DNA from 4 places in the Streptomyces sp. NBC_00207 genome. Region 1 is predicted to be linked to each of the others. Evidence: riboswitches for the same ligand, from Rfam matches in the RefSeq annotation. Region 1 holds a riboswitch; each other region holds the start of a gene.

What was found. Region 1 has a riboswitch for cobalamin ahead of cobN (cobaltochelatase subunit CobN). Riboswitches for the same ligand answer to the same signal wherever they lie in the genome.
Region 2: it holds a riboswitch for cobalamin, as region 1 does, so the genes downstream of both, metE (5-methyltetrahydropteroyltriglutamate--homocysteine S-methyltransferase) here and cobN (cobaltochelatase subunit CobN) in region 1, are expected to answer to the same signal.
Region 3: it holds a riboswitch for cobalamin, as region 1 does, so the genes downstream of both, OG472_RS09160 (ABC transporter substrate-binding protein) here and cobN (cobaltochelatase subunit CobN) in region 1, are expected to answer to the same signal.
Region 4: it holds a riboswitch for cobalamin, as region 1 does, so the genes downstream of both, OG472_RS29060 (ribonucleoside-diphosphate reductase subunit alpha) here and cobN (cobaltochelatase subunit CobN) in region 1, are expected to answer to the same signal.

Annotation. Positions count from the first base shown of each region.
Region 1 covers NZ_CP130715.1:7,146,607-7,154,364, reverse strand. The annotation lists gene cobG (precorrin-3B synthase) at 1-1,101, opposite strand, end outside; cobalamin riboswitch at 1,410-1,568, shown strand; gene cobN (cobaltochelatase subunit CobN) at 1,601-5,248, shown strand; gene OG472_RS33335 (hypothetical protein) at 5,317-5,598, opposite strand; gene OG472_RS33330 (ABC transporter ATP-binding protein) at 5,952-7,758, shown strand, end outside.
Region 2 covers NZ_CP130715.1:2,005,832-2,013,589, forward strand. The annotation lists gene OG472_RS09635 (discoidin domain-containing protein) at 1-339, shown strand, start outside; gene OG472_RS09640 (TetR/AcrR family transcriptional regulator) at 493-1,167, shown strand; gene metE (5-methyltetrahydropteroyltriglutamate--homocysteine S-methyltransferase) at 1,185-3,509, opposite strand; cobalamin riboswitch at 3,682-3,908, opposite strand; gene OG472_RS09650 (FAD-dependent oxidoreductase) at 4,024-5,694, opposite strand; gene OG472_RS09655 (SchA/CurD-like domain-containing protein) at 5,842-7,038, shown strand; gene OG472_RS09660 (acyl carrier protein) at 7,052-7,309, shown strand; gene OG472_RS09665 (methyltransferase) at 7,412-7,758, opposite strand, start outside.
Region 3 covers NZ_CP130715.1:1,877,864-1,885,621, reverse strand. The annotation lists gene OG472_RS09185 (heavy metal translocating P-type ATPase) at 1-838, opposite strand, end outside; gene OG472_RS09180 (hypothetical protein) at 892-1,122, opposite strand; gene tsaD (tRNA (adenosine(37)-N6)-threonylcarbamoyltransferase complex transferase subunit TsaD) at 1,327-2,385, shown strand; gene OG472_RS09170 (ABC transporter ATP-binding protein) at 2,398-3,273, opposite strand; gene OG472_RS09165 (FecCD family ABC transporter permease) at 3,243-4,259, opposite strand; gene OG472_RS09160 (ABC transporter substrate-binding protein) at 4,361-5,350, opposite strand; cobalamin riboswitch at 5,745-5,972, opposite strand; gene OG472_RS09155 (hypothetical protein) at 6,270-6,455, shown strand; gene OG472_RS09150 (P-loop NTPase fold protein) at 6,495-7,758, opposite strand, start outside.
Region 4 covers NZ_CP130715.1:6,108,722-6,116,479, reverse strand. The annotation lists gene OG472_RS29075 (carbon starvation CstA family protein) at 1-1,530, shown strand, start outside; gene OG472_RS29070 (CstA-like transporter-associated (seleno)protein) at 1,527-1,724, shown strand; gene OG472_RS29065 (GNAT family N-acetyltransferase) at 1,831-2,328, shown strand; cobalamin riboswitch at 2,370-2,501, shown strand; gene OG472_RS29060 (ribonucleoside-diphosphate reductase subunit alpha) at 2,646-5,051, shown strand; gene OG472_RS29055 (ribonucleotide-diphosphate reductase subunit beta) at 5,051-6,067, shown strand; gene OG472_RS29050 (hypothetical protein) at 6,217-6,441, opposite strand; gene OG472_RS29045 (helix-turn-helix domain-containing protein) at 6,523-7,488, shown strand; gene def (peptide deformylase) at 7,501-7,758, opposite strand, start outside.

The DNA of each region.
Region 1 (7,758 bases):
GGCCTGCGCGTCGGCGCGCACGTCGGCCAGGGCCTTTGCGCAACCGGGCTTCCCCGTACAGGCGGTGACGGACCGCCAGGGACTGTCGGCCGTCGTGACCAGCCCTGCTTCCGCGAGGCCGGCGAGCGCGGCGGCGGCCTCGTGGCCGGGCAGTCCGGGGACCACGATCCCGCGCCAGGGAGTCAGCCGGACCCGGCCCGTGAGACCGGCGAGCCGACGCCACTGCGCGGTCGTGAGCCGCCCGAGCGGCGCGAGAACGGAAAGCGAGGCGGTGCCGTCGGCACCGGGCACGATGCCGGGCTCGGGCGTCGTGACGGACCCGGCGGATCGGGCCGACGGGTCCGGCGCCGCCAGGACGGCGGAGACACCGGCATCGGCCAGCCGTTCCACCAACCGGGCACCGGACAGGGTGTGTTCAGGAGGCAGCTCGGCCACCCGCCAGGCTCGCGTACCGGCCTGGCGAACGGAGTCGAGGAAGTACGCGGCGGCCGTCAGCGCGGCCCGCGGCGCGTCCTGCGAGGGGACGAGCACGGCCTCCCGCGGGTCCCCCGACCACAGCCGGGCCCGATCGTCCCCCTCCGGGACGAGGTTCACGTCCGCCGCGAGCGAGGTCACGTCACCGCGGCCGTCGTCGAGGGCGAAGAGGAACCGCCCGGACAGCCCGGCCGCCGCGTCGCTCGCGCAGAGCAGCGCGTCCAGCTCCGCCACCCAGGGGGACACGTCGGGCAGGCCCAGCCGGTCGAGGCCGGCGAGGGGCGAGGAAACGATGTTGCGGACCCGCTCGTGCGTGGGCGCGGGCAGCAGCCCGGCGCCCGCCAGGAGTTCGGCAAGTTCCCCGCCACAGCTCTCGCCGAGGCCGCGCAGCTGCACGTTGCCGCGCGAGGTGAGGTCGAGGTGGCCGTCGCCGAGCCGGTCGGCGGCATCGGCCAGCAGCCGCGCGGCGGAACCGTCGAGCATCCCGCCGGGAATCCGCACCCGCGCCAGGAACCCGTCGTCCGCCGCGTGCAGCCGCAGCGCGCCGGGGCAGGCGTCACCGCGGTCCCGTATGACGGGTTCGTCCCGCGATGCGGCGGAAGGGGACTGGGGCATGGCGGCGAGCATACCCACGATTCCCCTCCCCCGACCTGTGTCCGTCACCACCCCCACCAGCCACTCCACCAATCCGGCCAGACCCACTCCTCCACCCCACCCGACCAATCCGGCCCCGCCAATCCAGCCCGGCCCGGCCAAACCGGCCCAGCCCGGCCAAATCCAGCCCCGCCGGCGTTTGAGGCGCGGGGGCCCGGGGGCAGAGCCCCCGCAACGGCGCCGCACCCGCCCGGTACCCGCTCCAGCCCAGCGCAGCACAGCGCAGCGCAGCGGCCACGCGACCCGCCACCGCCCCGCCACCGATGCCACCCCCGCCCACCCCTAAGATGACCTTCCGGCGGACCACACGGCCCGCCGTCGCCGAGGACGGCGACATGGGAGGAAGCCCGGTGCGATTCCGGCGCGGTCCCGCCACTGTGAACCCGGCAGAGCCACATCGCCGGGCAAGTCAGGAACTCCCGCTGTCCTCACTGCCCGGGGCGCGGAAACCCCGAGGAAGGCCTGCCGCCGCATGATCCTGCTGCTGTCGACGTCCGACACCGATCTGCTCAGCGCCCGCGCCGCGAACACGGCGGACGGCCCCGTCCCGTACCGGTTCGCGAACCCCTCCCGCCTTCCCCTCGACGACCTCCCCGGCCTCCTCGACGGAGTCGACCTGGTCGTCGTACGCCTCCTCGGCGGCCTCCGCGCCTGGCAGGACGGCCTCGACCTGCTCCTGGCCCCCGGCCAGACCCGCCCGGTCGTGGTCCTGACCGGCGAACAGGCCCCGGACGCCCAGCTGATGGAGGCCTCCACGGTCCCGATCGGCATCGCGGCCGAGGCGCACGGCTACCTCGCGCACGGCGGCCCGGCCAACCTCGACCAGCTGGCCCGGTTCCTCTCGGACACCGTCCTGCTCACCGGCCACGGCTTCGAGCCGCCCGCCGCCGCCCCCACCTGGGGCCCCCTGGAGCGCGACGCGCAGCAGACCACCGGCACCGCCACCGGCGCCGCCGCCGACGCGGCCCCCAAGGTCGCCGTGCTCTACTACCGCGCCCACCAGATGAGCGGCAACACCGCCTTCGTCCACACCCTCTGCGAGGCCATCGAGGCGAAGGGCGCCCAGCCCCTCCCCCTGTACGTCTCCTCCCTGCGCACGCCCGAGCCGGAGCTCCTCCAGGCCCTGGAGTCCGTCGACGCGATCATCACCACCGTCCTCGCGGCGGGCGGCACCCGCCCCGCCACCGCCTCCGCCGGCGGTGACGACGAGTCCTGGGACGCCGGCGCCCTCGCCGCGCTCGGCGTGCCGATCCTCCAGGCTCTGTGCCTGACCGGTTCGCGTTCCGCCTGGGAGGAGAACGACGAGGGCCTGTCCCCCCTCGACGCCGCCACCCAGGTCGCCGTGCCCGAGTTCGACGGCCGCCTGATCACCGTCCCGTTCTCCTTCAAGGAGCTCGACGAGGACGGCCTGCCCGCCTACGTGGCCGACCCCGAGCGGGCCGCCCGCGTCGCGGGGATCGCCGTACGCCACGCCCGGCTGCGCCACATCGACCGCCGCGAAAAGAAGGTCGCGCTGGTCCTGTCCGCGTACCCGACCAAGCACTCCCGCATCGGCAACGCGGTCGGCCTCGACACCCCGGCCAGCGCCGTCGAGCTGCTGCGCACGCTGATCGCCGGCGGGTACGACTTCGGCCCCACCGAGGACATCCCCGGTCTGGTGTCCGGCGACGGCGACGAGCTGATCCGCGCCCTGATCGAGGCCGGCGGCCACGACCAGGACTGGCTGACCGAGGAGCAGCTGGCCCGCAACCCGGTCCGCATCCCGGCCGCCGACTACAAGCGCTGGTTCGCCGAGCTCCCGGCCGAGCTGCGCGACAGCGTCACCGAGCACTGGGGCGAGGCGCCGGGCAACATGTTCGTGGACCGCTCCGCGAACCCGGAGGGCGACATCGTCCTGGCGGCCCTGCGCCGCGGGAACCTGCTCATCCTCATCCAGCCGCCGCGCGGCTTCGGCGAGAACCCGATCGCGATCTACCACGACCCGGACCTGCCGCCCTCGCACCACTACCTGGCCGCGTACCGCTGGATCCAGGCGCGCGCGGAGGACGGCGGCTTCGGCGCCGACGCGATGATCCACCTGGGCAAGCACGGCAACCTGGAGTGGCTGCCGGGCAAGAACGCCGGCCTGTCCGCGGCCTGCGCGCCGGACGCCGCGCTCGGCGACCTCCCCCTCATCTACCCGTTCCTGGTCAACGACCCGGGCGAGGGCACCCAGGCCAAGCGCCGCGTGCACGCGACCCTGGTCGACCACCTCGTCCCGCCGATGGCCCGGGCCGAGTCCTACGGCGACATCGCCCGCCTCGAACAGCACCTGGACGAGTACGCCCAGATCTCCGCGATGGACCCGGCGAAGCTGCCGGCCATCCGCGCCCAGATCTGGACCCTGATCCAGGCGGCGAAGCTCCACCACGACCTGGGCCTCGAAGAGCGCCCGGACGACGACGGCTTCGACGACTTCCTGCTCCACGTCGACGGCTGGCTGTGCGAGGTCAAGGACGCCCAGATCCGCGACGGCCTGCACGTGCTCGGCGGCGCTCCGACCGGTGAGGCCCGGGTCAACCTGGTCCTCGCGATCCTGCGCGCCCGTCAGATCTGGGGCGGTACGACGGCCCTCCCGGGCCTGCGCGAGGCGCTCGGCCTCGACGAGTCCAAGGCCACCCGTACCTCGGCGGACGAGGTCGAGGCGCAGGCCCGCGCGCTGGTCCAGGCGATGGAGGACGCGGACTGGTCCCTCGACGCCGTGTCCTCGGTCGCCGCGGACCAGTCTCCGGAGGTCGTGGCGGTCCTGTCCTTCGCGGCCCGCGAGGTCGTCCCGCGCCTGGCCGGCACGACGGACGAGATCGCCCACGTCGTCGCGGCCCTGGACGGCCGCTTCATCCCGGCGGGCCCCTCGGGCTCCCCGCTCCGCGGCCTGGTCAACGTGCTGCCGACGGGCCGCAACTTCTACTCGGTCGACCCGAAGGCCGTCCCCTCCCGCCTCGCGTGGGAGACGGGCCAGGCCCTGGCCGAGTCCCTCCTGACCCGCTACCGCACGGACAACGGCGAGTGGCCCGCCTCCGTGGGTCTGTCCCTCTGGGGCACGAGCGCGATGCGCACCTCGGGCGACGACGTGGCGGAGGCCCTCTCGCTCCTCGGCGTCCGCCCGGTCTGGGACGAGGCCTCGCGCCGCGTCACGGGCCTGGAGCCGATCCCGCTGGACGAGCTCGGCCGCCCCCGCATCGACGTGACCCTGCGCATCTCGGGCTTCTTCCGCGACGCGTTCCCGCACGTCATCGGCCTCCTGGACGACGCGGTCCGGCTCGCGGCCTCCCTGGAGGAGCCGGCGGAGTCGAACTTCATCCGCGCCCACGCCCAGGCGGACCTCGCCGTGCACGGCGACGAGCGCAAGGCCACGACCCGTATCTTCGGCTCGCGCCCGGGTACGTACGGAGCCGGCATCCTCCAGCTGATCGACTCCCGCGACTGGCGCACGGACGCCGACCTCGCGGAGGTCTACACGGTGTGGGGCGGCTACGCGTACGGCCGCGGCCTGGAGGGCCGCCCGGCGCGCGACGAGATGGAGACGGCCTACAAGCGCATCACGGTCGCCGCCAAGAACACGGACACCCGCGAGCACGACATCGCGGACTCGGACGACTACTTCCAGTACCACGGCGGCATGGTGGCCACGGTCCGCGCCCTGCGCGGCACGGCCCCCGAGGCGTACATCGGCGACTCCACGCGCCCCGAGACCGTGAAGACGCGCACCCTGGTGGAGGAGACCAGCCGGGTCTTCCGCGCCCGCGTGGTCAACCCCAAGTGGATCGAGGCGATGCGCCGCCACGGCTACAAGGGCGCCTTCGAACTCGCCGCGACGGTCGACTACCTCTTCGGCTACGACGCCACGACGGGCGTGGTCGCGGACTGGATGTACGACAAGCTCACCGAGACGTACGTCCTGGACCCGACGAACCGCGCCTTCCTGGAGGAGGCCAACCCCTGGGCCCTGCACGGCATCGCGGAACGCCTCCTCGAGGCCGAGTCCCGCGGCATGTGGGAGAAGCCGGACCCCCAGATCCTCGAATCCCTCCGCCAGGTCTACCTGGACACCGAGGGCAACCTCGAGGGCGAAGGCGAGTAAGACCAACGCGAGAGGCCGTCCTCCCCAACCCTTCCGAGGCGGGGAGGACGGCCTCTCGCGTTGCCCGGCTAGGCCTTGACGGTCTGGTTCAGCGCGACGAGCGCCTGCGCCCAGCGCACGTACTTCAGCTGCCCGAAGTCGGCGACGGTCCTGACCCCGAACGCCTCGTGCAGCAGCTCGCCGTCCTTGTCGCTCACCCCTTTGAGCGCGGCCACGGGGGCCGCGAGCACCTCGGCGAGCGGCTTGTCGGCCCACGCCTTGTCGAGCACCTTGTCCAGATCAATAGCCACGAGTGTCCCTCCCGGAACGCCGAAACCAAATACCGTGACAAACCTAACCGAACCAGACATTCCCCCCAGACTCCGACACCCCGGCAACACCCTTGTCGGCTGCGCCGAGGGCGGCCCACGGAGGCCGCCTCCCCGCCCCGGGGAGGCGGCCTCCTCCGGTTCCGGGCGCAATCCCTCGAAGGGGGGCATCGACACCTCCGGGTGGTTCGAACGCCGGGTCACCGGGCGCGCCTTGGGGTTCGCAAGCGCGTCGCAACTGTGTGCGGACGTTCGTTCCCCCGCGGCCGTGACGCCGCTCTGAGCAGCCACGTTCTTCCGGCGTCAGTTCGCAGCCGCAGCGCCTCGGGAGGAATCTTGCGATCCGTGCACGTTCATGTGGTGTTCGACCCGACACCGGGCGGGGGTGGCCGCGCGTGAGGCTCCTCAAGCGGCCCGCGGCCGCCGAGCCCGCCGTCTCCGAGAGCGAGCGCCGGCTCTTCGGCGGGCCCCTGCGCTACGACGCCGGCTGGTCCAACCACGACTACGCCCGGCTGGAAGGCCGGCTGATCAGCACCCTGCGCTCCATGCCCCGCATGGTCGGCGGCACCCTGCGCCTCGCCTGGGACACCGACCGGCCCGCCCTGCTCACCGTCGCCGCCGCCGAGGCCGGGCAGGGGATCACCTCCGCCGTCGGGCTGCTCGTCATCAGCGAGGTGCTCCGTACGCTGCTCGGCGCGGGCAGCGCCGCCGACCGGCTGCACGCGGCCGTGCCCGCGCTCGCCGCCGGCGCGCTGGTCGCCGTACTGGGGGCCGTACTGGCCTCGCGGTCCACGGCGGCCGCCGGGCGGCTGGAGCCCAAGGTCGAGCGGGCCGCGCACGAGCAGTACCTGAGCGCCGCCGTCGCGGTGGAGCTGGAGGCCATCGAGGACGGGGAGTTCCGGCGGCTGCTGGACAGCGCGCAGTGGGGGCCGCCCTCCGCCCGCAGGACGGTGGGGGCCTGCGTGGCCACCCTCGGCGGGGTCATCTCGCTGGTCGCCACCGCCGGGGTGCTCACCGTGCTGCACCCGCTGCTGCTCCCCATGCTGCTGCTCATCGCCGCCCCGCGCGGCTGGGGCGCGATGCGGGTGGCGCAGCGCCGCTACCTGTCCATGATCACCTGGGTGGAGCACGTACGGGCCGCCCGGCTCATCGGCCAGCTGCTGATCTCCCGTACGTCGGCCCCCGAGGTACGGGTGCACGGCGTCGGCCGCTACCTCCTCGGCCACTACCGCAACATGGCCGAGGTCGCCGAGGGCGAGGCCACCCGCCTCGCCAAGGACAAGGCCGCCACCGAACTCCTCGCCGCCGCGCTCTCCGGCCTCGCCGCACTGATCACCTACGGGGCGATGGGCGCGCTCATCGTCTCCGGCCGGATGGACCTCGCCGTCGCCGGCACCGCCGTGATCGCCGTGCGCACCGGATCGGCGAGCCTGGGCGCGCTCGTCTCCACCACCAACACCCTGCACGAGGAGTCCCTGTACGTCCGGGACCTGGAGCGGTTCGTCGCCGAGGCGGCCCGCCGCGCCATCCCCTCCGGCGGGCTGCCGCTGCCCGAACGGCTCGCGGTGGTACGGCTCGACGACGTGGACTTCAGCTACCCGGACCGGGAGGAGCCCGCTCTCAGCGGGATCACCCTCACCATCGAGGCGGGCACCGTCGTCGCCCTCGTCGGCGAGAACGGATCCGGCAAGAGCACCCTCGTCAAACTCCTCGCGGGCCTGCACCTGCCCGACTCGGGGTCGTTGACCTGGGACGGCGTGGAGCTGCGGGACGCCGACCGGGAGCAGGTCTTCGACCGCGTCGCCCTGCTGACCCAGGACTTCGAGCGCTGGCCGGTGACCGCCCGTACCAACATCGCCATCGGCCGGCCCGGCGCCGAGGACCCGGACCGCGCCGCCGGTCCGGCCGCCGAGGTGGTCGCCGCCGCCCGGTACGCGGGGGCGGACCGGGTCGTCGAGAAGCTGCCGCACGGCTACGAGACCCTGCTCGCCCGGGTGTTCCGGGGTGCCTCGGAGCTCTCCGGCGGGCAGTGGCAGAAGTTCGGTCTGGCCCGCACCCACTTCCGCGACGCCCGTGTCCTCGTCGTCGACGAGCCGACCTCGGCGCTCGACCCGGAGGCGGAGATCGCCGCCTTCGAAAGCATCCGGGGCCTCGCCGGACCGCAGCGGGCGGTGGTCCTCGTCACGCATCGGATGTCCGGCG
Region 2 (7,758 bases), 5.1 Mb from region 1:
ATCAGCTACGCGCCCTCGCGGGCCGTGGACGGGAACACGAGCACCCGCTGGGCCAGCGACTGGAGCGACGACCAGTGGCTCCAGATCGACCTCGGGACACCGGGCCTGGTCAAGCGCGTCACCCTCGAGTGGGAACGCGCCCACGGGAAGTCGTACCGGATCGAGCTCTCGGGCGACGGCACGAACTGGCAGTCCGTATGGTCCACGACCACCGGTGACGGCGGGCTGGACACGGCGCAGTTCGCCGGCACCCCGGCCCGGTACGTACGCGTCCACGGACTGCAGCGCGGCACCCAGTGGGGGTACTCGCTCCACGAGGTCGGCGTCTACAGCAGCTGACGCCGCCCAGGCGGTGTCCGGGGCCGGGGCCGGCCGGATCCTCACCGATCCGGCCGGCCCCGGCGGCCTTCCCGCCTGCCGCCTGCCCGCCGCCGCACCGCAGCGCCCGTATCCCACCGCACGGCACAGCAGCACGAACCGAAGGGAGCGCCCATGGCACGGATGCCGTCGGCCGACCGGCGCCGGCAGCTGACCGAGGCCGCCATCCGCGCGATGACCCGCGACGGGGTCGCCCGCACGACGACCCGGTCGATATCCGCCGAGGCGGGCGTGTCACTGAGCGTCTTCCACTACTGCTTCGACTCCAAGCAGGCCCTGCTCGAATCCGTCATGGCGGTGATCACCGAGCACAGCATCACCGTGGTCAAGGAGGCGATCCAGCCGAAGGCCACCCTCCGCGAGACCGTCCGGGCCGGCTTCCAGGCGTACTGGGACCACGTGTCCGCCCACCCGGGCGAGCACATGCTCACGTACGAACTCACGCAGTACGCCCTGCGCCGGCCCGGGTTCGAGCACCTGGCGCGCCGTCAGTACCAGCTGTACGCCGACACCTACACCGAACTCATCGAGCAGCTCCGCCACCACATGGGTTTCGAACTCCGCGTCCCCGTGACCGTACTGGCGCGCTATCTGGCCGCCATGACGGACGGGCTGACGCTCAACCACCTCGTGCTCGGCGACGAAACGATCTCCACGGACATCCTCGACACGATCACCGACCACGTGGCGGGCCTCGTCGGAGACGACTGCGCCGACGGCTTCGGCGAACGCGGCGACGGGGCCCGGCCGCCCGTCCGGGAGCGCGTCGCACCACCGCGCTCCGCCTGAGGCGGCCGGGTCCCGGATCAGGCGCCGTCGGCGGTGACCTCGGCGCGGACCTGGCGGGCGGCCTCGACCAGGTTCTCCAGGGAGGCCCTGGTCTCCGGCCAGGCCCGCGTCTTCAGGCCGCAGTCGGGATTGACCCACAGCCGTTCGGCCGGGATGGCCGCGAGGCCCTTGCGGAGCAGCGCCGACGCCTCGGCCACCGACGGGATCCGCGGCGAGTGGATGTCCCAGACGCCGGGGCCGACCTCGCGCGGGTAGTCGGCGCCCGCGAGCTCGTCGGCGACCTGCATGTGCGAGCGGGCCGCTTCCAGGCTGATGACGTCGGCGTCGAGGGCCTCGATGGCGTCGACGATGTCGCCGAACTCGGCGTAGCACATGTGCGTGTGGATCTGGGTGTCCGGACGGACGCCGGCGGTGGTGAGCCGGAAGGACTCGGTGGCCCACGCCAGGTAGGCGGCGTGGTCGGCGGCGCGCAGCGGGAGGGTTTCCCGCAGGGCCGGTTCGTCCACCTGGATGACGGAGGTGCCCGCCGCCTCCAGGTCGTTCACCTCGTCGCGCAGGGCCAGCGCCACCTGGCGGGCGGTGTCGCCGATCGGCTGGTCGTCGCGGACGAAGGACCAGGCGAGCATGGTGACGGGGCCGGTGAGCATGCCCTTGACGGGGCGTCCGGTCTGCGCCTGTGCGTACGTGGTCCAGCGCACGGTCATCGGGTCGGGGCGGGAGATGTCGCCGGCCAGGACGGGCGGGCGGACGTAGCGGGTTCCGTAGGACTGGACCCAGCCGTGCTGGGTGGCGAGGTACCCGGTGAGCTGCTCGGCGAAGTACTGGACCATGTCGTTGCGCTCGGGCTCGCCGTGCACGAGGACGTCGATGCCGGTCTTCTCCTGGAAGGCGAGGACCTCCCGGATCTCGGCCTCGATGCGGTCCTCGTAGCCGGCCGTGTCGATGCGGCCGGCGCGCAGGTCGGCGCGGGCCACGCGCAGTTCGTCGGTCTGCGGGAACGATCCGATGGTCGTGGTGGGCAGCAGCGGCAGGCTCAGGCGCGCGTGCTGGGCGGTCGCGCGCTCCTCGTACGGCTGGGAGCGGCGGCCGTCCGCGTCCGTGATCGCCGCGGTCCGGGCGCGCACGGCGGGGTCGCGGGTGACGGCGGAGTTGGCACGGGAGGCCAGGTCGGCCCGGTTGGCGGCGAGTTCGGCCGCGATCGCGTCGGTGCCGCCGGCGAGGCCGCGGGCGAGCGCGGCGATCTCCGCGGTCTTCTGCCGGGCGAAGGCGAGCCAGCGCCGGATCTGCGGGTCGATGTCCCGCTCGGCGGCGGCGTCCAGCGGGACATGGAGCAGGGAGCAGGAGGCGGCCACGTCCACCCGGTCGGCGAGGCCGAGGAGGGTGCCGAGGGTGGACAGGGACTTCTCGAAGTCGTTGATCCAGATGTTGCGGCCGTTGACGACGCCCGCGACGAGGCGCTTGCCGGGCAGCCCGCCGACGGCGGCGAGGTCGGCGAGGTTCGCGGCGGCGGCATCGGTGAAGTCCAGGGCGAGCCCGTCGACGGGGGCCTTGGCCAGCACCGGCAGGGCCTCGCCGAGCCGGCCGAAGTAGGAGGCCACGAGCAGCTTCGGCCGGTCGCCCGGGGCGCCGAGCTCGCGGTACGCGCGGGCGGCGGCGTTCAGTTCGGCGGGGGTGCGGTCCTGTACGAGGGCGGGCTCGTCCAGCTGCACCCATGCGGCTCCGGCCGCGCGCAGGTCGGCCAGGACCCGGGCGTACACGGGCAGCAGGCGGTCGAGCAGGGTCAGGGGCTCGAAGTCGGCGGCGACACCGGGGGCGGGCTTGGCCAGCAGGAGGTACGTCACCGGCCCGACCAGGACCGGGCGGGCGGTGTGGCCGAGCCCCAGTGCCTCTTCGAGCTGGGCGACCTGCCTGGAGGAGTCCGCCGTGAACACGGTGTCCGGGCCGAGTTCGGGCACCAGGTAGTGGTAGTTGGTGTCGAACCACTTGGTCATCTCCAGCGGCGCCACGTCCTGGGTACCGCGCGCCATGGCGAAGTAGCCGTCGAGGGCGTCGGTCCGCACGGCGGCCCGGTGGCGTTCGGGGACCGCGCCGACCATCACGCTGGTGTCGAGCACGTGGTCGTAGTACGAGAAGTCGCCGGTCGGCACTTCGGTGATGCCGGCGTCGGCCAGCTGCTGCCAGTTGGTCCGGCGCAGGTCACGGGCGGTCTCCCGGAGGGCGTCGGCGGTGAAGCGGCCCTTCCAGTAGCCCTCGACGGCCTTCTTCAGTTCGCGGCTGCCGCCCTGGCGGGGGTAGCCGTACACGGTGGCCTGTACTGCCGCGGCTGCGGACTCGGTGGTCACGGAACTCTCCTTCGCGAGCGTGTCTCCATGGACCCGGTGACGGGCCTGGGCTGCGAAGGGGTGCCGGAACGGGCGGACCGCCGGCCGCGCGTACGCCTGAGCTACGCGCCGGAACGATCCGCCTGAAGCACGCCGACCCGCCCACGAGGTCACCGGGAAACCGGGCGCGGTCGTTCGCGCTCGGGCAACGGGCAGGTCTTCGGACTCGCGGGCGCGCCTGCCGGTCTCCCGGCGGGCTCCTACTGGCCGTCGCTTCCCAGGACCGGTTCCGGTCCCAGTGCGTATGACGGCGGTCGTTCCCGCTCACCGCTGCGGGGCAGTCCCGGATTCCCACCGGGTTCCCTCTTACGACGCACCCCGCCCGGCTGACGGGGGCGAACCAGCTGCCCGGCCAGAGTAGATGGCCTTCGCCGTCAACGGACAGGGTTGTCCAATATCCGGATGGCGCGGCGAGACCGGGACACGGAGGATCCCCGCGCCGCCGGGGCGGCGCGGGGATCCGGGGCGGGGAAGGTCAGTACCGGTCCAGCAGGGTGGTCAGGACCTTGTAGAGGACCGATTCCTCATCCGCCACGGCTTCCTCCGAGCGCCAGGCCACGAAGCCGTCGGGGCGGACGAGGACCGCTCCGGCCGCGGTCGTGCCGTGCGCCTCGGCCCAGTCGCCGCCGCTCGACGGGATCAGGTCGGCCTCCGGTCCGGTGCCGATCGCGTAGGCGTCCAGGCGTACGTTCATCCGCTTGGCGACGGATCCCGCCGCGCTGCTCCACGGCGTGCCCTCGGAGCTGAGCAGGACGAAGGAGCGCTCGTAGAGGTCCAGGGTGGACTTCGGCTGCTCCTCCCCCGGGGCGCGGAGCCACATGTGCGGCGCGCGCGTGCCCGGTTCGCCGCGCAGGCGCATCCGTTCGGGAACGACCGGCTGGTCGGGGTCGGTGCCCAGGACGGCGCCCTCGTTGTACCGGTAGCCCATGGCCACGGTCAGGACACCGCCCTGCCGTCCGCCCCCGCCCGGGGCGGGCTCGGGCTGGGCCTCGGGGACCGTCTCGGGGTCGGGCTCGTACCCCGGGTGGCTGTGCTCGGCGGACCGGGCCGAGGCGCGCTCGCTCGTGGCCCGCGCCACCGGAAGCCGCTCGGTCTCGTACGTCTCCAGCAGCCCGGGGCCGGCTGCGCCGTCCAGTACGGCTGCGAGCTTCCAGGCCAGGTTGTGCGCGTCCTGGATACCGGTGTTGGAGCCGAACGCCCCGGTGGGGGACATCTCGTGGGCGGAGTCACCGGCCAGGAAGACCCGGCCGGCCACGTACCGCTGCGCGACCCGCTCGGCCGCGTGCCACGGGGCCTTCCCGGTGATCTCGACGTCCAGGTCGGGTGCGCCGACGGCCCGGCGGATGTGTTCGACGCAGCGCTCGTCGGTGAAGTCCTCCAGGGTCTCGCCGCGGTCGGGGTGCCACGGCGCGTGGAAGACCCACCGCTCGGTGTTGTCCACCGGCAGCAGGGCCCCGTCGGCGTCGGGTTTGGTCAGGTAGCACACGATGAAGCGCCGATCGCCGACCACGTCCGCGAGCATGCGGGACCGGAAGGTGATGCTCACATTGTGGAAGAGGTCGCCGGGACCGGTCTGGCCGATCCGGAGCGCTTCCCGCACCGGGCTGCGCGGCCCGTCGGCGGCGACGAGGTAGTCCGCGCGCACCGTGCTGTGCTCCCCGGTGTCACGGTTCTTCACGAGGGCGGTCACACCGCCCGGGTCCTGTTCGAAGGAGAGGAGTTCGGTCGAGAACCGCAGGTCGGCCCCCAGCCCGGGGGTCACGGACATCAGCACCGGCTCGATGTCGTTCTGGCTGCACAGGCACCATGCCGCCGGGCTGAAGCGGGCGAGTGCGCCCCCCGGGTCGATCTGTTCGAACAGCCACTCCTGGTCTTCACCGGTCAGGGAGCCGCCCTGCAGGATGCCGTGGTTGTCCGCCAGGACCGAGGCCGCCTCGCGGATCCGGTCCTCGACACGGGCGACGCGGAACAGCTCCATGGTCCGTACGTTGATACCGCGTCCTCGCGGGTGCATCGAGGTACCCGCGTGCTTCTCGACCAGCATGTGGCTGATGCCGTGCCGGCCGAGGAACAGCGAGGTGCACAGGCCCACCAGCGAGCCGCCCACGATGAGGACAGGGACGCGGTGGTCGACGTTTTCCTTCATGGCTCTTCCATGCCCTGTACGAGGGCGCTTCCCTCGCCCGTTCACCCGCTTGGTTCTCTCCTCTCGCGCCGAGGGGATTACGGGACAACGATCGGTTCGGGTGGCGCCGCCCCGTGGCGACCGTGTGGTCTCGAAGGAGTGTGAACGATGACAACCTTGTCGGAACGGATATCCCAGTCCGCCTTCGACGGCTCGAGGCTTCGGGTCGTGCTGCTGCTGGATCTGTACGACGGAGCGCAGAACCAGTTCCTGGAGGTCTACGAGCATCTCCGCAAGCAGGTGTCCTCCGTCCCCGGTCACATCCGCGACGAGTTGTGCCAGTCGATCGAGAATCCCTCGCAGTGGCTCATCACCAGTGAATGGGAGAGCGCGCCGCGGTTCTTGGCCTGGGTCAACAGCGAGGAGCACGTCGCGTCGGTGCAGCCGCTCCACGGCTGCGTACGGGACACCCGCTCACTGCGTTTCAGCGTGCTGCGGGTGACCGGCGAGGACTCCGTCCCCGTCGGCTCCCTCTCGCACCTGTCCCCCGATTCCGACTTCGGTCCCGACGCCGCTTCCGCGCACTTCCCGGACCGGTCCGGGGACAGGTCCGGGGACCGGCTGCAGGTCGCGCCGCGGCACGGGGACGGCGTGGTCCGCCACGCCCTCACCTTCACCGTGAAGCCGGGCAGCGAAGACGTCGTGGCGGAGCTCCTCGCCGGGTACACCTCCCCGCAGGCGCAGGTCGACGCGAACACCCGGCTGCGCCGCACCTCGCTCTTCATGCACGGCAACCGGGTCGTACGGGCGGTCGAGGTGGAGGGCGACCTCCTCGCGGCGTTGCGCCACGTGGCCCTGCAGCCCGAGGTGCAGGCCCTGGAGGAGGCCATCAACCCGTATCTGGAACAGGACCGGGACCTCAGCGACCCCGGATCCGCCCGGATCTTCTTCACCCGTGCGGCGCTCCCCGCGGTGCACCACGTGGCGGGCGGCGGCCGCGAGCACGCGGACGTCAGGCGGCACGCGCTCTTCTACCCCGCCAAGAACGGGTGCGGCATGGCACTCGCCCGGCTGCTCGCCGGCCAGGACGAGGCGGCCGTGGACGACCCGACCAGCCCCATCGAGGCCAGCACCCTGTTCCAGCGCGACGACATCGTCGTCCGGCTCCTCGACATGCGCGGCCCGCTCGACGCCCGGCCCGCCCTGACGCTCGGCGTCGAGGGCGGCCACAAGGCGGCCGTGCTGGCCCGGCTGCTCGACAGCGCCAAGGACGGCGTCCCCACCACCGAACAGGAGATCTCACGCTTCCTCGCGCGCTCTGAAATGCGCCTGATCACCGACCGGCGCACGCCGGACCAAGCCTGAGGAGATGGCCGTCATGACCCCTCGACTGACCATGGAAGAACTGGCCGCCCTGATGAAGAAGGGGGCCGGCGTGAACGTCGACCCCGCGGCCATGGCGAGCCGCCCCGACTCGGGCTTCGACGAGTGGGGACTGGACTCCCTCGGGCTCCTCGGCATCGTCGGCGAGCTGGAGAACCGGCACAGCCTGCCCCTGCCCGCCGACGCGGACCGGTGCAAGTCGCCGCGCGAGTTCCTGGACCTCGTCAACAACGCCCTGGCGGCCAAGGCCTGACGCGTTCGGACGGACGGGCACCGCCCGTCCGCCGTGCCGACGCCCCCGAGACCGGCTCGTCCCGCCGGTCTCGAGGCGTTGTGGCGCGCAGGGGGCCCGGAATCACTCCGGCACGGTGCACTCGAAGGCGTGCAGGTACGGGTTGACCGGACGGATCTCGCCGATGACCAGCCCCGCGTCCCGCATCCGGGTGCAGAGGCTGTCCTTGGTGTGCTTCGCGCCGCCCACGTTGAGGAGCAGCAGCAGGTCCATGGCCGTGGTGAACTTCATCGACGGGGTGTCGTCGACCAGGTTCTCGATGATGACGACCCTGGCTCCGGGGCGGGCCACGGAGACGACGTTGTGCAGGGTCCTGCGGGTGCTCTCGTCGTCCCATTCCAGGATGTTCTTGATGATGTACATGTCGGCCTCGACCGGGATGGCCTCGCGGCAGTCCCCGGGAACGATGC
Region 3 (7,758 bases), 5.3 Mb from region 1:
ACAGGTCCAGGGCGGAGCTGCCGGAGACCACCACACCGTCGGTGGCGACCCGTTCGCCGGGCCGCACGAGGAACTCCTGCCCCACCCGCAGCTGTTCCACGGGGATCCGCCGCTCCGCGCCGTCCTCCCGTACGGTCACGTCCTTGACGGCGAGGCCGGCCAGAGAGCGCAGGGCCGCGCCGGTGCCGCGCCGGGCCCGTGCCTCCAGATGGCGGCCGGCCAGGACGAACAGGGGAACTCCGACGGCGGCTTCCAGGTAGACGTGCGCGACCTCCCCTCCCGCCGAGGGGAGGAAGGTGAACGGCATCCGCATGTCCGGATCGCCGGCGCCGCCGAGGAACAGCGCGTACAGGGACCAGGAGAACGAGGCGACGACCCCGAGGGAGACCAGGGTGTCCATGGTGGCCGCCGAATGCCGCAGCCCGCGTACCGCCCGCAGGTGGAAGGGCAGGGCGCTCCACACGACGACCGGAGCGGCGAGAGTGAGGCACAGCCACTGCCAGTTGCGGAACTGCAGGGCGGGCGCCATCGACAACACGAGGACCGGGGCGCAGAGCAGCACGGTGATCAACAGCCGCTCGCGCTCCGAGCGTTCGCCTTCGCCTTCGGCGTCAGCGGGCGCCTGCGCAGCAGGCGGGGACTCCTCGAGCGGTACGGGCGCCGGGGGCGGCTCGGCGGTGTATCCGGCGCGCTCCACCGCCTCGACCAGGTCCTGGACGGTCACGGCCGGCGGATGGCTCACCCGCGCCTTCCCGGTGGCGAGGTTGACCGTCGCGGTCACCCCGTCGAGCCGCGCCAGCCGCTTCTCCACCCGGTTCACGCAGGCCGCGCACGTCATGCCGCCGACGGTCAGATCGGTCGTGGTCAGGGTGGCGCCCACGGCGTCCGCGGTCACCGCTCGCTCCCCGGATGCGTACCGCCCATGCCACCCATGCCGCCGCCGGATCCCGCATCGGAGCCGGTCCGGTGCAGGCCGGGAGCGACGGGCCCGGCGGCCGCTCCCACCCCGTAGGAGAGGGCGAACACGGCCGCCAGGAAGACGACGAAGCCGGCCAGGGCCGGCGGCGGCGCCCAACGCGGCCAGTCGGGTCGGGGGCGGGTCTCGGGTTGCCTTCCGGTCATCGGCTCTCCAGATCCTGGGTACGTGTGCGGCGCTGCGCCCGTCGCGGTCATCCGTGCGGGAGCCGCCGGAGAGGTAGTCGTGCGCGGTGCGGTGCGAGTTCCCGCCGACACCCGTTCGCGTCGGACCCCATCCGGCGGCGTACCTTATTGCGAAGTGTTTGCAACTGCTTCATCTGCGTGAAAGAGGTTCCGGTGGGCTCTCCTGTGGTGCTGGGCATCGAGTCGTCGTGTGACGAGACCGGTGCCGGGATCGTGTCCGACGGGCGGCTGCTCGCGCACGTGGTGGCGTCGAGCATGGACGAACACGCCCGCTTCGGCGGGGTGGTGCCGGAGATCGCCGCCCGCGCGCACGTGCAGGCCTTCAACCCGGTCGTGCAGGAGGCCCTGGACCAGGCGGGGCTGCGGATCTCGGACGTCACTGCCGTGGCCGTGACCACCGGTCCGGGGCTGTCGGGTGCGTTGCAGGTCGGACTGGCCGGTGCGAAGACCCTGGCCTACGCGGCCGGCGTGCCGCTGTACGGCGTGCACCACCTGGCCGGACACGTCGCCGCCGACACCCTGGAGCACGGGCCGCTCCCGAACCCGTGCATGGTGCTCATCGTGTCGGGCGGGCACACCTCGCTGCTGTTCGTACGGGACCTCGTACGCGATCCGATCCTGCACCTCGGCGACACCGTCGATGATGCCGCGGGGGAGTGCTTCGACAAGGTGGCCCGCGTCTTCGGACTGCCCTACCCGGGCGGGCCGGCCATCGACAGGGCGGCCCGCGGGGGCAACGGGTGCGCGGTGGCGTTCCCGCGCCCCCTCACACGACCGGGAGACGCCCCGTACGCCTTCTCCTTCTCCGGGCTGAAGACCGCCGCCGCGCGCTGGGCCGAGCAGCACCGCATCCGCGGCGAGGAGATCCCGCTGGCCGACGGAGCCGCCTCCCTCCAGGAGGCCGTGGCGGACGTGCTCACGCGCAAGGCCCTGGCCGCCTGCCGGGAGTACGGGGTGCGGACGCTCGTCGTGGTGGGCGGGGTCGCCGCCAACTCCCGGGTGCGCGCGCTCGCGGAGGAGCGGTGCGCGGCGGCCGGGGTCGAGCTGCGGGTGCCCCCGCTGACCCTGTGCACCGACAACGGGGCGATGATCGCCGCCGTCGGCGACCTCCTGGTGCGGGCGGGCTCGGCTCCGGCGCAGCTCGACGTCTCGATCGACCCGTCGGCGCCGCTGGAGTACGCGGCCCTGCACCCCGTCGCCCGCACCGCCGCGAGGGTCGCGTGAGCGGCGTACCGGTCAGTCCCCGCGAACGGCCGGCTCCCCTGCGTCCGGCTCCCCGCCGGCCGGCCCTTCACGGCCGGGCAGCACGCTGACGAACGGCACCCCGGTGCGCGGATGCTCGATGACCTCGGCCTCGACCTCGTACACCTCGGACAGCAGTGGCGCCGTCAGCACCTCCGCAGGCTGCCCGGTGGCGACGACGCGGCCGCCCGTCATGACGCAGATCCGGTCGCAGAACGCCGCGGCGAGGTTCAGGTCGTGCAGCGCGACGACCGCGGTGACGCCGAGCCTCCGCACGAGCCGGAGGGCGTCGAGCTGGTGGCGCAGGTCCAGGTGGTTGGTCGGTTCGTCCAGGACCATGGTCCCGGTGCGCTGGGCGAGCGCGCGGGCGATCAGGACCCGCTGCTTCTCCCCGCCCGACAGCCGGTCGAACGGCGCGTGCGCGAGGGAGTCGACGCGCAGCTCCGCCAGGGACCGGGTGATGATGTCGCGGTCGTCCGCGTCATCGCCGGCGAAGGCCCGCTTGTGCGGGGTGCGGCCCATCGCCACCACGTCGTACACGGTCAGCTCGAAGTCCCCGGACGTCTCCTGCAGTACGGCCGCGAGCCGCTGGGCGAGGCGTTTGCCCGGCATCCGCCAGACGTCCTCGCCGTCGAGCAGGACCCGGCCCGACGTGGGCCGCACCGCCCGGTAGAAGGTGCGCAGCAGGGTGGACTTGCCGGCGCCGTTGGGGCCGACCAGGCCCACCACCTCGCCGGGCGCCACCTGAAGGGACGCCTGGTGGACCAGTGTCCTGCCGTTCACCACGACGCTGACGTCCTCGGCGCGCAGGGAACCGGGCCCCCCGGTCGGTCGGTTGGTCACCGGGCGGCCTTTCGTCGCATCAGCCAGAGGAAGAAGGGGCCGCCGACGAGGGCGGTGAGGATGCCCACGGGGATCTCCTCCGGGCTCATGAGCGTGCGCGCGGCCAGATCGGCGGAGATCAGGAACGCCGCCCCCAGGAGGGCCGCGGCGGGCAGCGCCCGGCGGTGGTCGGCGCCCACGAGCAGCCGCACCACGTGCGGCATGATCAGTCCGACGAAGCCGATCTGCCCGCTGACCGCGACGATCGTGCCGATCATCAGGGCCACCAGCGTGAACAGGGCGCCGCGGAACCGGTGCACGTCCAGACCGAGGGCCGCGGCGGCCTCCTCCCCGGCCAGCAGGAGGTTGAGCGGACGGCAGACACCGAGGAGGACGGCCGTCCCGAGCAGGACCGCACCGACCGGGATCCACACCGTCGTCCAGGTGGTGCCGGCCAGACCGCCGAGCATCCAGCGCAGCGCGGACTGGGTCTTGTGCGGGTCGTTCGAGGTGACGATCAGGAAGCTGGCCAGAGCCGACAGCACCTCGGCCGTGGCCACACCCGCCAGGACCAGCCGTACCGTCGTCATCCGACCACCCGAGCGGGCCAGGAGGTACACGGCGACCAAGGCGGCCAGGGCCCCGCAGAACGCGGCCACCGGCAGGGTGAACAGCCCGAACACCGTCAGGTTCAGGACCAGGACGAGCACCGCACCGACTGACGCGCCCGAGGACACGCCCAGCAGCATCGGATCGGCCAGCGGATTGCGGACCAGCGCCTGCAGCGCCATCCCGGCCACCGACAGGCCCGCGCCGACCACCCCGGCCAGCAGGACCCGGGGCAGGCGGACGTCCATCACGATCGTCTCGCGCACCGGGGTCCACGCCGGCTCGGCGAGGGACGGGTGCACGCGGTGCAGCAGGATGCCCCACACCTGCTCGGCCGGGACGCTGATCGAGCCGGCCGCGATGCCGGCGGTGGCGGCGCCGGCCACCAGCACGCCGAGGAGCGCCAGCACGACCGCGTACGGGATCCCGGGGCGCCGCGCGGCGCCGGGCCGGCCGTCCCCGCGAAGGCCGGGCCGGGCCTCCTCACGAAGGCCGGCCCCCACGGGTGTCGGGGCCTTCGCCCCGGTCACTGGACGAGGCCCGGGTGGAGCTGACGCGCCAGCGACTCGACGGCCGACGGCACCCGCACGCCCACCACCGTGGAGGACAGCGGCAGGACCGCGAACCGCTGGTTCTTGATCGCCGGCACGTCCTTCAGCGCCGGATGGGCGAGCAGGAACTTCTTCTTGTCCTCGACGGACTGGTCGCCGTAGTCGTAGATGACGACGGCCTCGGGAGCACGCTGCGCCACCTGCTCGAACGAGACGTCGCCGAAGGCCTTGTCCAGGTCGGCGAAGAGGTTCACCCCGCCGGCCCGCCGGATCATCTCGTTGCCGATGCCCTTGCCGCCCGCGGTGAAGGCCGTCTTGTCGCCGCTGTCGTAGACGAAGAGCTTGACCGGGGTGACGCCGGCGAGCCCGGTCTCGACCTTGTCGAGGGTGGCGTGCAGCTTCCCCAACCGCTCCTCGGCCCGCCCGGGCACGCCGAAGATCTTGGCGACCGCGCGGATCTCCTCGTCCATGGCGGCCACGTCCACCGGGCCGGTGGGGCACTCCTCGGTGTTGAGGCGGGTGTTGATCCCGGCCTTGGTGAAGGCGGCCCGGCTGCGTCCCTCCTTCTCGTCGAAGGTGGAGGTCCATCCGCCGTAGACGAAGTCGGGCTCGGCCTCCAGGAGTGCCTCGAAGGACGGGTACTCCTTGGAGAGGACCTTCACGCTGTCGTAGGCGGCCTGGTACTCGGGGAGGATCTTGTCGTCGAGATAGCCCGTCCCCACCATCGACTTCTCCAGGCCGAGCGCCAGCATCACCTCGGTCGCGTGCTGGTTCAGCGAGACCGCGCGCTGCGGCGGACGCTGATAGGTGCTGGTCACCCCGCAGTTGGTGACCGTGACCGGGAACCCCTCGGCGGTCGTGCCCGGCGAGGGGGCGGCGGAGGGCGCGGCGCCGCCTCCGCAGCCGGATGTCAGCAGGGCGACGGCGAGCGCGGACAGCACGGATTTCGGGTGGTTGCGGGGCATGGGTGGTCCTCTCACCGCGGGATGGATCGGATGTTCTGCACGCCCCGTCGGGGCACAGGGGCGCGGGGGCACAGGCGCCAACGGGCGCACGGGCGCACGGGCCGACCGGGGTGAAGCGCGCTACGGCTTGCGGGGGACGGCGAGGCGGGGTCCCCCGCACGGCTCGGCCACGGGGGCCGGCCACGGGCCTGGGGCAGGGCGTTTCACGGGCCGACCGGGCGACCCCTCGCCTACGAGGGGATCGGCCCCGGGACGTCGACGTGGACGTCGGGGAAGCCGGTGTCGTGCTCAACGCACCCAACGGTGATGACGGTCTGGTCGGCCACGTCAACTCTCCTTCGCGAGTCGCGGCAGAAAAGCCCCGGGCAGGTGCGCCTCGGGCCCCCGCATGACGCTTCGTCATGCGGACAGTGGCAGGTCTTCGGACTCGCGGGCACGCCTGCCGGTCTCCCGGCGGGCTCCTACTGGCCGTCGCTTCCCAGGACCGGTGTCCGGTCCCAGTGCGTATGACGGCGGTCGTTCCCGCTCACCGCTGCGGGGCAGTCCCGGATTCCCACCGGGTTCCCTCTTGCGACGCACCCCGCCCGGCTGACGGGGGCGAACCAGCTGCGCCACACAGCCTACCCGCGAGTCCGGCACCCCCGCCCGCCCGCCCCCGCACGCCCCGGCCGGGGCGGCACGCACTACCGCAGCCGGGCCGGAAGCCGCAACTCCGTCTCCAGGCCGTCCTCTCAAAGGGCATACTCCTCAGGCGTGTTCGGACCCACCGCACACCTCTCGACCGGTCGCCGTCCTGGCCGAGGGGTACGCGGGCTTTCACGTCCCGTGGCCTCGGGGGGCGGTCCGGACCACTTCGCCCACGTCGTACGGAAAGAGGACGGGCGCGCGCCGAGGCCCCGCGGCGTGCCCGGACACCTCCATGTACGAACTGCTTCGCGCTTCGCTGCCCGAATTCCTCGGCAGCCTCGGCGCCGCCCTCTTCCTCGCCCTCTGCGGCTGGGTCGTCTCGGCGTTCCGGAACCGCACCGCCGGACCCCCGCCCGCGACCCCGGCCGCAGCTCGGGAGGCGGACCGGCCGGAGACCGGCCTCCTCTCCGAGGAGTAGGAGAGGGCGCCGGTGGGCCGGAAGGGCTTGTGCAGGGCCTCAGTTCGCCGGGCGCGGGTGGCGGGGGCAGCCGGGGCTGCGGGCGGGCGGGACCGTCGGCGGAAGGCCGCCGGCCGGGCCCTCCAGGAGCCGCCACGCGGTACGGATGGAGCCGATCAGCTGTCGCGCGCTGTACGGGGACACCTCCAGCTCCTGACGGGCCTGGCCCAGCAGGTCCAGGTCCCCTTCCGGGCCCCGTGACGCCGCCTCGTCCCGGCGGCGGGCCAGGTCACCCTCGCCGAAGACGTCGAGCAGGGTCAGCGAGAACAGGACGTACGCCGACGCCTCGTCGATGAGATTCCGGGCCACGTCCGGAATCTCCGCGGCCGCCTCCTCGCCCAGGTGCCGGTGGAGATCGTGGAAGGCCACGTGTTCCAGGGCCCGCCGGAGCTCGGGGGAGACGCAGGGGCAGCCGGCCCGCAGATGGCCCGTCAGGTTCCGGAACGCGATGAGGAGCGCGCTGGTCCGGGGCGTCCACTGCTGCTTGCCCAGGAGCGTGCGGAAGCCCGCGAGCGTGTCGGCGAGCTCTTCGAGGATCAACTGACGTGAGATGTCGGTGAGTTCGATGAGCTGGGTCTTCGACGTGATCTCGTCCAGGCGCAGGCCGTAGCGGATGAGATCACGGGGTATGCCACCCGAGAGGGCGTGCGTGAGCACCTTGTAGGGCTCGGAGAGACCGGACGCCCGGCGCCCGAGGATCTTCTTGGACTCATCCAGCGTGCACGGCAGGACGTGCACGATGTCGTCCAGTGAGCTGTCGGTGACGCCTCGGTGCGGAAGCCCCCGACGTACGAAGGAGGCGCCGACGTCCTCGGCGACCGAGATCAGGTAGTGGACGTGGGGCACGCCCAGGATGGCCTTGATCTCGTTCAGGAACGCGAGCGCCTGGGTGTCCGAGCCCAGCCGGTCCAGCTCGTCGATCGCGATCACGACCCGCTCCTCCCGCCGGTGCTGCTCGGCGGCGATGCGTGTCAGCAGGTCACGGAAGTCGGACACCAATTCGGGGAAGTTCGGCGGCAGGGTCGACAGCGAGGCCGTGTGCGTGGTGAGGAGCTGTGGGGCCCCCGCGGTGACCGCGGAGGACGCCGTCTGCATGGTCTGCAGCCGGTACAACTCGTCGTGGCAGGCCGTCACGAGGGGCGGCGTGGGGTCCGGCGGGGTCCAGGAGCCCGCCTTGACCAGCAGCAGTCCCGCGAGAACACAGGCGAGCCGGAGGGGGTTCTCGGGGTCGGTCACGATCGCCTGCGCCACGGGCCTGGTGAGG
Region 4 (7,758 bases), 1.0 Mb from region 1:
CGCGTCCTGCGGCCGGGCCGGGTCACCGAGGTCTCCGTCATCGGCGTCGCGCTGCTCCTGCTCGCCATCATCGCGGGCGGCTGGGTCGCCGAGTCCTCCTTCGCCGGCACCTTCACCCTCGAGAAGGAGACGCTGGTCATCTGGATGGTCGTGTACGGCTTCCTGGCATCGGTACTGCCGGTGTGGATGCTGCTCGCGCCCCGCGACTACCTCTCCACCTTCATGAAGGTCGGCACCATCGCGCTCCTCGCGCTCGGCGTGGTCATCGCGATGCCCACCCTGAAGATGCCCTCGGTCACCGACTTCGCGGCGAGCGGCAACGGACCCGTCTTCGCCGGTTCGATGTTCCCCTTCGTCTTCATCACCATCGCCTGCGGCGCGCTCTCCGGCTTCCACGCCCTGGTCTCCTCGGGAACCACCCCGAAGATGATCCAGAAGGAGACCCAGGTCCGCATGATCGGCTACGGCGCGATGCTGACCGAGTCCTTCGTCGCCGTCATGGCGATCATCGCGGCCTGCATCATCGAGCCCGGCCTCTTCTTCGCGGTCAACTCCCCCGGCGGCGTCATCGGCACCACGGTCGAGTCCGCCTCGCAGGCGGTGACGAACTTCGGCTTCGCCATCTCCCCCGAGGCGCTCACCCAGGCCGCCAAGGACGTCGAGGAAGCCAGCCTGCTCTCCCGCACGGGCGGCGCGCCGACCTTCGCACTCGGGATGTCGGAGATCTTCTCCGCCGTGGTCGGCGGCGCGGGCATGAAGGCGTTCTGGTACCACTTCGCGATCATGTTCGAGGCGCTGTTCATCCTGACGACGCTCGACGCGGGCACGCGCGTGGGCCGGTTCATGCTCCAGGACACCCTCGGCAACGTGCACAAGTCCTTCAAGGACGTCAGCTGGAAGCCCGGCGTGTGGTTCGCGAGCGCGATCGTCGTCGGCGGCTGGGGCTACTTCCTGTGGGTCGGCATCAAGGACCCGCTGGGCGGCATCAACCAGCTCTTCCCGCTCTTCGGCATCGCCAACCAGCTGCTCGCCGCGGTCGCGCTGGCCGTCTGCACCACGCTGCTGGTCAAGTCCGGACGGCTCAAGTGGGCCTGGGTGACGGGCGTTCCGCTGTTGTGGGACGCCACGGTGACCCTCACCGCGAGCTACCAGAAGATCTTCTCCGAGGACGTGAAGGTCGGGTTCTTCGCCCAGCGCGACAAGTACCAGGCCGGAATCGACGCCGACAAGGTCCTGCCGCCGGCGAAGAACATGGACGACATGCACACCGTGGTCACCAACGCCACGGTCGACGGCGTGCTGTGCGCCTTCTTCGCCGTCCTGATCATCGTGGTCCTCGCGGACGCGGCCCGGACCTGCCTCAAGGCCGTCCGCAACCCGGAGTCGGCGACCCTCTCCGAGGTCCCGTGGAGCGAGTCGAAGATCGTCGCCCCGGCCGGACTGATCGCGACCGCCGAGGAGCGGGCGGAACTCGCCGCGGCGGCGGGCCCGGAGGCGGGCGGCGGCCACGTCAAGGAGCCGGTGGCGTGAGCACCGTACGGAGCGCACTGGCCAGGGCCCGGTTCTACGTACGGGAGTTCTCGGGGGAGGCCGCGTACGACCGGTACGTGGCCCACGCCCGCTCCCACGACCCGGACGCGGAGGTCCTCACCCGCCGCGCCTTCGAACGCGCCCGTACGGACGCCCGCGAGGCGGACCCCCGCGAGGGCTTCCGCTGCTGCTGAGCCCCACCCGTACCGAAGGCCCCGCCGGATGATTCCGGCGGGGCCTTCGTGCCGGTGCCGACCTTGACGACAGCGCCGCCGACACCCGTCCTGCACACTCGACCGCATGGACATGGTGATCAGAAGGGCGCTGCCCGCCGAGTACGCGGAGCTGGGTGAGATCACGGCGCAGGCCTACCTCGCCGACGGGCATCTCGACGCCAACGAGGACGATTACTACCTGAACGTGCTGCGCGACGTGGCCGGCCGGGCCGCCGTGGCCGAGGTGCTCGTCGCCGAGCGGGACGGGCGGGTGTTGGGCGGGGTGACCTTCGCCGCCCCCGGCAGCCCGCTCGCCGACATCGCCGGCCCGCACGAGGCCGAGTTCCGGATGCTCGCCGTGGCCCGCGAGGGGCGCGGGCAGGGCGCCGGCGAGGCTCTGGTGCGGGCGTGCATCGAGCGGGCGCGGGCCGTCGAGGGGGTCACGGGCATCGTGCTCTCCACCCAGCGCAGCATGGCCGGCGCCCACCGGATCTACGCGCGACTGGGCTTCGTACGCGTTCCCGAGCGGGACTGGGCGCCGATCCCGGGCCTGACACTCCTCGCGTATCGGCTCAAGCTGTAGCCGCGCCGACACTACATGTGGGGGTTGCCGCATACGGCCGCCCCCACATGTATGCTCAAGGCTGCTGTCCCGCAGGGGAATCCGGTGTGAATCCGGAACTGTCCCGCAACGGTATGAAGTGTCCGCCCACCGGACACCAAGTCCGATGACCTGCCGACAGCGCGCCCGGCTCGACCGAACCGGGTGCCGACACGTCCGGGCCTCGCGGTTGGGCCGGTGGACGCCATGCGGTGCGTACGCGTTCCTGCCACGCCCGCATGCGCCCGCTCGCGCCCCGCTCCGCCGATGACCGGGCCGAGCGAGGGAGAGCTCCCGCCGTGACCATCGCGCCTTCCGCACCGCGCGCCGAGTCCGTTTCTGGCGACAACACCGAGGGCCCGGGGGCCACGCTGCTGCGTACCCTCACCGAACTGACGGCGGACCTCCCCGACACCGACCCCGGGCGCGTCGCCGCCTCCGCGCTGCGCGGCCGCAGCTCCGCCGCCGACGACGCCGAACTGCGCGGGCTGGCCACGGAGGCCGCCGCCGGCCTCATCTCCGAGGACCCGGCCTACTCCCGGCTCGCCGCCCGGCTGCTGACGCTGGCCGTGCGCGACGAGGCCGCGAGCCAGGGCTCCACCTCCTTCTCGGCCTCCGTCGAGGTCGGCCACCGCGAGGGCCTCATCGCCGACCGCACGGCCGAGTTCGTGCGCACGCACGCGAGCCGCCTGGACTCGCTCGTCGAGCTCACCCTCGCCGAGGGCGCCGACGACCGCTTCGGCTTCTTCGGCCTGCGCACCCTGCACAGCCGCTACCTGCTGCGCCACCCGATCACCCGTCAGGTCATCGAGACCCCGCAGCACTTCATGCTGCGCGTGGCCTGTGGCCTCGCCGCGGACGAGAGCGTCCAGGCCGTCGAGGAAGTGGCCTCGCTGTACCGGCTGATGAGCCGCCTCGACTACCTGCCCTCCTCCCCCACCCTCTTCAACTCCGGCACCCGGCACCCGCAGATGTCCTCCTGCTACCTGCTGGACTCCCCGCTGGACGAGCTCGACTCGATCTACGACCGCTACCACCAGGTGGCGCGCCTGTCGAAGCACGCGGGCGGCATCGGCCTGTCGTACTCCCGCATCCGCGCCCGCGGTTCCCTGATCCGCGGCACCAACGGCCACTCCAACGGCATCGTGCCGTTCCTGAAGACCCTCGACGCCTCCGTCGCCGCCGTGAACCAGGGCGGCCGCCGCAAGGGCGCCGCCGCCGTCTACCTGGAGACCTGGCACGCGGACATCGAGGAGTTCCTGGAGCTCCGCGACAACACCGGTGAGGACCAGCGCCGTACGCACAACCTGAACCTCGCCCACTGGGTGCCGGACGAGTTCATGCGCCGCGTGAACGCCGACGCCGACTGGTCGCTGTTCTCCCCGGCCGACGTGCCCGAGCTGGTCGACCTGTGGGGCGACGAGTTCGACGCCGCCTACCGCAAGGCCGAGGCGGACGGCCTGGCCCGCAAGACCATGCCCGCCCGTGACCTGTACGGCCGGATGATGCGCACCCTCGCGCAGACCGGCCAGGGCTGGATGACCTTCAAGGACGCCTCCAACCGCACGGCGAACCAGACCGCCGAGCCGGGCACGGTCGTGCACTCCTCGAACCTGTGCACCGAGATCATCGAGGTCACCAACGACGGCGAGACGGCCGTCTGCAACCTCGGCTCGGTCAACCTGGGCGCGTTCGTCATCGACACGGCCGACGGTCGCGACATCGACTGGGAGCGGATGGACGAGACCGTCCGCACCGCCGTGACCTTCCTCGACCGCGTGGTGGACATCAACTTCTACCCGACCGAGCAGGCCGGCCGCTCCAACGCCCGCTGGCGCCCGGTGGGTCTGGGCGCGATGGGCCTCCAGGACGTCTTCTTCAAGCTGAAGCTCCCCTTCGACTCCCCCGAGGCGAAGGCCCTCTCCACCAAGCTCTCCGAGCGCATCATGCTCGCGGCGTACGAGGCCTCGTGCGACCTGGCCGAGCGCAGCGGCCCGCTGCCGGCCTGGGAGCAGACCCGCACCGCGCGCGGCGTCCTGCACCCGGACCACTACGACGTCGAGCTGAACTGGCCGGAGCGCTGGGACGCGCTGCGCGCCCGCGTCGCCGAGACCGGCATGCGCAACTCCCTGCTGCTCGCCATCGCCCCGACGGCCACCATCGCCTCGATCGCCGGCGTGTACGAGTGCATCGAGCCGCAGGTCTCCAACCTCTTCAAGCGCGAGACGCTCAGCGGTGAGTTCCTCCAGGTGAACGGCTACCTGGTGGAGGAGCTGAAGGCGCTCGGCGTGTGGGACGCCCAGACCCGCGAGGCGCTGCGCGACTCCTCCGGCTCGGTCCAGGGCTTCGGCTGGATCCCGGCCGAGGTCCGCGAGCTGTACCGCACGGCGTGGGAGATCCCGCAGCGCGGCCTGATCGACATGGCGGCGGCCCGTACGCCGTTCCTGGACCAGTCGCAGTCGCTGAACCTGTTCCTGGAGACGCCCACCATCGGCAAGCTCAGCTCGATGTACGCGTACGCCTGGAAGCAGGGTCTGAAGACCACGTACTACCTGCGCTCGCGCCCCGCGACGAAGATCGCCCGCGCCGCGCAGGCCGCCACCCCCGCAGCGCTCCCGCTGGCCGACGCCGCCGCCGACGCCGCGGCCGCGGAAGCGCTCGCCTGCTCCCTTGAGAACCCCGAGTCCTGCGAGGCCTGCCAGTAATGAGCTCCACCGACAAGAAGAACCTCCTGGACCCGGGCTTCGAGCTCACGCTCCGCCCGATGCGCTACCCGGACTTCTACGAGCGCTACCGGGACGCGATCAAGAACACGTGGACCGTCGAGGAGGTCGACCTCCACTCGGACGTCGCGGACCTCGCGAAGCTGACGCCCGCCGAGCAGCACATGATCGGCCGCCTGGTCGCGTTCTTCGCGACGGGTGACTCGATCGTCTCGAACAACCTGGTGCTGACGCTCTACAAGCACATCAACTCCCCGGAGGCGCGCCTGTACCTGTCGCGCCAGCTGTTCGAGGAGGCCGTGCACGTCCAGTTCTACCTGACGCTGCTCGACACCTACCTGCCCGATCCGGACGACCGGGCGGCCGCGTTCGACGCGGTCGAGGAGATCCCGTCCATCCGCGAGAAGGCGCAGTTCTGCTTCAAGTGGATGGACTCGGTCGAGAAGATCGACCGGCTGGAGACGAAGGCCGACCGCCGCCGCTTCCTGCTGAACCTGATCTGCTTCGCCGCGTGCATCGAGGGCCTGTTCTTCTACGGCGCCTTCGCGTACGTGTACTGGTTCCGCTCGCGCGGCCTGCTGCACGGCCTGGCCACCGGCACCAACTGGGTGTTCCGTGACGAGACCATGCACATGAACTTCGCCTTCGAGGTCGTGGACACGGTCCGCAAGGAGGAGCCGGAGCTCTTCGACGACGCTCTCCAGCAGCAGGTCACCGACATGCTCAAGGAGGCCGTGGAGGCGGAGCTGCAGTTCGGCCGCGACCTGTGCGGCGACGGTCTGCCGGGCATGAACACCGAGTCGATGCGCGAGTACCTGGAGTGCGTCGCGGACCAGCGTCTGGTCCGCCTCGGCTTCGCCCCGGTCTACGGCTCGCAGAACCCGTTCTCCTTCATGGAGCTGCAGGGCGTCCAGGAGCTGACCAACTTCTTCGAGCGCCGGCCGTCGGCCTACCAGGTCGCGGTCGAGGGCACGGTCGACCTGGACGAGGACTTCTAAGAGGACTTCTAGGGGTCCCCGGTCTTCCGGGGTCCCCGGTCGGGACGCGGTGACGCCGCGAAGCCGGGATGCGGTACACCACCGCGTCCCGGCTTCTCGCGTTTCCGGCGCCCTGTCGTCCGGCTGCCCCTGTGCACGGTCGCCCCGGCTCAGTGGGCGACGGGGCCCCAGTGCATCCCGGCGTGCCGGGCGCGGGGCCGGCGGACGGTGGGCGGCAGGCCGCCCGCCTTCTGGCGCGGCAGCCACACGAGCCGGGTCTCGACGGCCCGCAGCTGGCGGTCGATCCGACGGTCGCGCAGAACGCCGTACAGGCTGGGGGCGAGCACCAGGGCGGCGACGGCAAGGACGGTGAGGTAGCTCAGGAAGGTGTTCATGTCTCCACTTTCCTCCTCTGGGGAAAACTCGCACAGTGGCAGGACTGTCATGAAAGAGCGAATTACTGCCACACTGGAGGCATGCTGACCAACGTGGCCGTGGCCCTCCTCGACGAGATCGCCCCCTTCGAGTTCGGGATCTTCTGCGAAGTCTTCGGAATCGACCGCAGCGATCACGGACTGCCGGTGTACGACTTCGCCGTGTGCGCGGCGCAGGAAGGTCCGCTGGCCATGTCCGGCACCGGCTTCACGGTCTCCCCCGAACACGGGCTGGAGCGGCTGGAGAGCGCCGACCTGATCTGCGTGCCCGCCTTCCGCGACGCGGGCGACCGCACGTTCCCGGAACCGCTCCTGGAGGCGCTGCGCCGCGCGGTGGACAGGGGAGCGCGGGTGCTCAGCGTGTGCAGCGGCGCGTACGTGCTCGGGGCTGCGGGGCTGCTGGACGGCCGGCGCTGCACCACGCACTGGATGCACGCCGGGACGCTGGCCCGGCGCTTCCCGCGGGCGCTGGTCGACCCGGACGTGCTCTACGTCGACGCGGGCCCGGTGATCACGTCCGCCGGCACCGCCTCCGGCATCGACGCCTGCCTGCACCTCGTGCGCCAGGAGCACGGGGCCGAGGTGGCCAACACCATCGCGCGGCGGATGGTCGTACCGCCCCACCGGGACGGCGGGCAGGCCCAGTACATCGAGCGGCCGCTGCCGCGGACCTCCTGCGACACCGTGGGCGAGGTGATCGAGTGGATGGCCCGCCACCTGGAGGAAGAGATCACCGTCGAACAGCTCGCGGAGCGCGCGCACATGTCACCGCGCACCTTCGCCCGCCGCTTCCTCCAGGAGACCGGCACCACCCCGTACAAGTGGGTGCTGCGGCAGCGGGTCCTGCTGGCCCAGGAAATGCTGGAGTCGACCGACGAGACGGTGGACGCGATCGCCGGCCGCTCCGGCTTCGGCAACGCGGCCGCCCTGCGCCACCACTTCCTGCGGACCCTGGGCACCACGCCGAATTCCTTCCGGCGCACCTTCCGGGGCCCGCAGGCCGCCTAGCCGGCCGAGGGGCTACGCGTTCGGGACGGTCTCGTAGCGCGGGGTGCCCTCTTCCATCTGCCGCAGGGCGTCCTTGCGGTCCCGCTTCGAGAGGCGGTCGATGTAGAGGTAGCCGTACAGGTGGTCGGTCTCGTGCTGGAGGCAGCGGGCGAAGTAGCCGGTGCCGCGCACCTTGATCGGGTTGCCCTGGGCGTCCTGGCCCTCGACCTCGGCGTAGTCCGGGCGGGCCAGCGAGGCGTACGCCGTCGGGACCGACAGGCAGCCCTCGTT